Regions from separate parts of the Micromonospora yangpuensis genome, predicted to be linked through region 2. Evidence: riboswitches for the same ligand, from Rfam matches in the RefSeq annotation. Region 2 holds a riboswitch; the other holds the start of a gene.
The links. Region 2 has a riboswitch for cyclic di-AMP ahead of GA0070617_RS17570 (LysM peptidoglycan-binding domain-containing protein). Riboswitches for the same ligand answer to the same signal wherever they lie in the genome.

Region 1 (2,192 bases), 3.7 Mb from region 2:
GTCCTGGCCATGCAGGCCAAGTACGGCACCCAGAAGCAGAAGCTCGACACGCTGGTGGCCACCCAGGTCAAGCAGGAGAAGGAGCTGGCCGCCAAGCGCAAGAGCATCACCGCCGAGATCAAGCGCCTTGAGGCGTCGATGCCGAAGACCACGGTGAAGACGGCGAACTGCCCGACCATCGACGGGGTGGTCAACGAGGCCGCACGGGTCGCCATCCGGACGGCGTGCGCCCAGGTCGGCAAGCCGTACGTGTTCGGCTCCACCGGGCCGAACTCCTTCGACTGCTCCGGCCTCACCCAGTACGCGTACAAGGCCGCCGGGATCAGCCTGACCCACTTCACCGGGGCCCAGTGGAACGAGGGCAAGGCCATCCCGCGCAACGAGGCCCGCCCGGGTGACCTGGTCTTCTTCTTCAGCGACCTGCACCACGTCGGCCTCTACCTGGGCAACGACACGATGGTGCACGCGGCCCGCGCCGGCAAGCCGGTGAACGTCTCCAGCATCAACACCATGCCGGTCGCCGGATTCCGCCGGCCCGGCTGACCGGCCGCACCGACCACGAGGGCCCCCGACGGCGCGTCGGGGGCCCTCGCCGTCGTGGGAGCGGGTCCGCGAGTGAGCAAACGTGAGACGGAGTGTCATGGCCGAATCCGTTGCGGATCGATGGGGGCCTCTCTACGCTGGTGAATCGTCGGCCGGTCGCAGGTCCGCCCAACCCGGGCGGTAACGGCCGACACCGCCGAGTCGCCGCCCCAGGCGATCCGGGGACCCAGGTACGCCGGGGTGAATCCACAGCCACTGTGGTAGGGCGTCCCCTTCCGCCCGAACCCGTCAGCTAACCCGGTAGGCGGTTCGTCAGAAGGAGTACCGAGCCCGGTGGCACACCATGCCCCGCGGCCACCGTCGACCCGGTCGGCCTCCGCCGACCAGGTGACGGCTGCGCCGCGCCTTCGCTGGTTCCGCTGCACCACCGTCCTCGCCGCGCTGGCGGTGACCGCCGGCATCCTGACCGGGGTGCCCGGCGCGGCCCACGCCGACCCGTCGGTGTCGGACATCGAACGCCAGATCGACCAGGACTGGAACCGACTCGAACCGATCATCGAGCGACACAACGCCGTCCGTCAGGACCTGGCCGAAAAACGCCGGGAGGCCGCTGCTCTCGGCGCCCGGATCGAGCCGCTGCGACGCCAGGTGGACGCGGCGCTGAGGAAGGTCAGCGCGCTCGCCGTCCAGGCGTACAAGGGTGAGACCGTCTCGGCGGTCAACGCGCTGCTGGCCGGCCGTACGCCGGGTGAGCTGATGAGCCGGATCGAGCTGGTCGACCGGTTCGCCCACCGGCAGCAGGAGCAGGTCCGGGCGGTACGGCTGCTCCGCGACGAGCTGGCCGCCCGCAAGGCGCCCCTGGACCGGATGATCATCCAACTCAGCCGCACCGAGGCGGGGTTGGCCGCCAGTCGGAAACAGATCGACGCCGAGATCGCCCGGCTGCAGAAACTCCGGCTCCGGGTCTACGGTCGGGGCGGCGGTGGCTCGTTGCGTCCGGCGCCCTGCCCGGCCACGTACCCGGGAGGCGCGGCCGGGAAGGCGGTCACCTTCGCCTGCGCCCAGATCGGCAAGCCGTACGTCTGGGGGGCCGAGGGGCCCGACGCGTACGACTGCTCCGGTCTGATGCTCGCCGCCTGGGCGAAGGCCGGCGTCCGGCTGCCGCACAACGCGGCCCGGCAGCGCAAGGTGACCCCGTCGGTGAGCCGGACCGAGCTGCGCCCCGGCGACCTGGTCTTCTACTACCGCGACCTGCACCACGTCGGGATGTACGTCGGTGCCGGCTGGGTGGTGCACGCCTCCCGGGCCGGGGTGCCGGTCCGGATGAAGCGCCTCGACGACAGTCCCGTGCACAGCTTCGGCCGCCCCGGCTAGGGGCGACCTCGCCGCCGCTGCCGGTGGTGAACCGGGGTCCCCGCACCAGGATCCCGGCCACCCCGGTCAGCCGCGGGGCCCGGGTACCCGCCGCCCGGCGGGGCCCTGTGCGCCGCCCCCGCCGGTCCCGCGGGGGCGGCGCCGGGTCCCGTCGAGGCTCGGCGTCCCGTCGGCGCTCGGCGTTTCGCCGGTCAGCGGGTGGGCCAGGTCTGCCAGCTCTGCCAGGAACGGCTCGGGGTGGGGCCCCGCTGGCCCTGGTACCGGGAGCCGTACCG
Region 2 (2,192 bases):
CTTCAGCGCCCTGCGGACCTTCTTCGGCGCCTTGCGGCTCTTCGGTACCTCGTACCAGAGCAGGTTCTCGATGCCGGCGCTGACCAGCGTCGACCGCAACTGGTCGAGGCCACCGCCGAAGGTCTTCTTCCGGTGCGCGACGACCGCGACGGTGCCGAGCTTCGGCCCGGCGCCGGCCGACTCGGCGGCGGCGTGGCCGTTCGCAGCGTGCTCGGTGGCAGCGTGGTCGGCGGCAGTCGGCTCGGTGGGGTGCTCGTCCAGGGTCCTCGTGCTCATGGTGGTCGCTGTTACCCAGCCGGGCGGTGCGGTACGCGTGTCCACGGTGGAAGAGTCGCGGTGGACGGGTACGGAGGTTCGCCGGAACCGGCCGAGGCGGGGGCTGCCTCGGCCGGGTTCGCGGTCGAGGTCAGATGCTGAGGCGCTGCCCCGGGATGATCAGGCCGGGGTCGTCGCCGACGACGTCCTTGTTGCGCTCGTACAGCGCCTGCCAGCCACCGGTCACGTCGTGCGCGGCGGCGATCTTCGTCAGGGTGTCGCCGGACCTGACCACGTACGTGTCCCGGTCGGTGCTGCGGCTCGCCGGCGGGGCGTCACGCTCGGCGGCCTCGGTCGGGGCCGAGGAGCCCGAGGAGGAGACCGGGCCGCCCAGCGGGCCGCAGGTCGGCCAGGCGCCGATGCCCTGCCCCTTGAGCACCTCTTCGGCGATCGCGATCTGCTGGGCGCGGGTGGCCAGGTCGGCGCGCGGGGCGTACTGCAGGCCGCCGTACGCCTCCCAGGTGCTCTGCACGAACTGCAGGCCGCCGAAGAAGCCGTTGCCGGTGTTGATGCTCCAGTCGCCGCCGGACTCGCACTGGGCGATCGCGTCCCAGTTGACGCTGTCGGCCTGGGCGGGTGCGGCGGTGCCGAACACGGCCGCGAGGCCGGTGACGGCCCCGACGGCGAGGGTGCCGAGTGCCCTGCGGCGGTTGCTGAGGGCGCGGTGTCGGGATTGGTGACGAGTTGCCATGGGTTCCTCCACGCCGACGAGGTGAGCTGTCGGGTTCGGGCCGAGGAGCCCGGCCGCCCGGATCGGGCGGCTTCACCCCGAGGTGACGTGCACCGTGGAACCTGGGTCCCCCGCTCCATGCCTGTGGTGAGTGTTCCGCGAGGCCAGGGGCATGGATTGGGCGTACCGGGCGGCGGTGTCCGCGTCGGCGGACCCGTAAGAATCTAGGGGTGCGCCCCGGTGGCTGCATACGCTGCGTGAGGTTGTTCACCCGGTCACGCGGGGCGACCGGCGCCGGGGTTGCGGTCGGGGCGCGGACGGGGGACCCTGCCGGTTCACCGCCCCTGACCAGGGCATCAGTGTCAACCGTCACCCAACGGGACGGGCGGGACGGGTTTGAACGGGTGTTCACTGGTGAGGTTGAAGGGAACATCGCGTACGAGGGGGGCCGCAGGTGACCAGCCAGACCGGAACCGACCGTCAGGACTTCCCGCCGGAGGGTGTCACCGACCCGATGCTGTGGCGGCTCGCGGTCAGCGTGGCCGAGGAGCACCGGGGTGCCGAGCAGGGGCACTGCCGCAACCTGCAGTGTGCGGATCAGCCGCAGCCCTGCGCGCCGTGGACGTGGGCGCAGCGGGCGATGGAGCTGGCATACCAGCAGGGGCAGACGTTCGGCTACCGGCCGGCGTCGGCGCGGGCCCGGCAGGCGCCGCGGCGGCCCGACGCCGCCGCCGCCTGAGGCGGTCCCCGCCCGGATGGGCCGCGTCGACCCTGCCCGGGTCGGCCGCAGCGGGATCACGTACCCGTGGTTCCGTGTCGCGGAGGCCCCGGTCCACCCCGGTACCGGGCGGGAATCAGCCAGATCTGGGAGGCGGGCACCCCGAAGGCCACCAGGCGGACCGTCTCCAGCATCCACAGCGCCGCCCGGGACAGCTGCTGCGCCGGTCGCCGCAGCGGGTCGCCGGCGGCGGGCCGGCCCGGGGTCCCCGCCGACGGGCACCGGAGTCGGCGGACCGCCTCGTACGACAGGCCGAGCGGCTGCCGTGCGGTGACGACGACCGAGACACCTCGGCAGTTGCGCACGATCAGGTCGACCAGGTCCGCGCAGTCGTCGGCCAGGTGGTCGACGTCGTCGAGGACCACGAGCAGCCGCCGGTGGGCCAGCACCCGCAGTAGGCACTGGTCGGTGGACGGCTCGGTGGTGCCG

Region 1: another riboswitch for cyclic di-AMP. It lies ahead of GA0070617_RS01180 (C40 family peptidase); the one in region 2 lies ahead of GA0070617_RS17570 (LysM peptidoglycan-binding domain-containing protein).

What each region holds. Positions count from the first base shown of each region.
Region 1 is NZ_FMIA01000002.1:229,645-231,836, forward strand. Features, by position in the region: gene GA0070617_RS01175 (C40 family peptidase) at 1-543, shown strand, start outside; cyclic di-AMP (ydaO/yuaA leader) riboswitch at 728-866, shown strand; gene GA0070617_RS01180 (C40 family peptidase) at 877-1,917, shown strand; gene dcd (dCTP deaminase) at 2,109-2,192, opposite strand, start outside.
Region 2 is NZ_FMIA01000002.1:3,880,804-3,882,995, forward strand. Features, by position in the region: gene GA0070617_RS17565 (diacylglycerol/lipid kinase family protein) at 1-276, opposite strand, end outside; gene GA0070617_RS17570 (LysM peptidoglycan-binding domain-containing protein) at 407-1,006, opposite strand; cyclic di-AMP (ydaO/yuaA leader) riboswitch at 1,003-1,145, opposite strand; gene GA0070617_RS17575 (hypothetical protein) at 1,440-1,724, shown strand; gene GA0070617_RS17580 (AfsR/SARP family transcriptional regulator) at 1,781-2,192, opposite strand, start outside.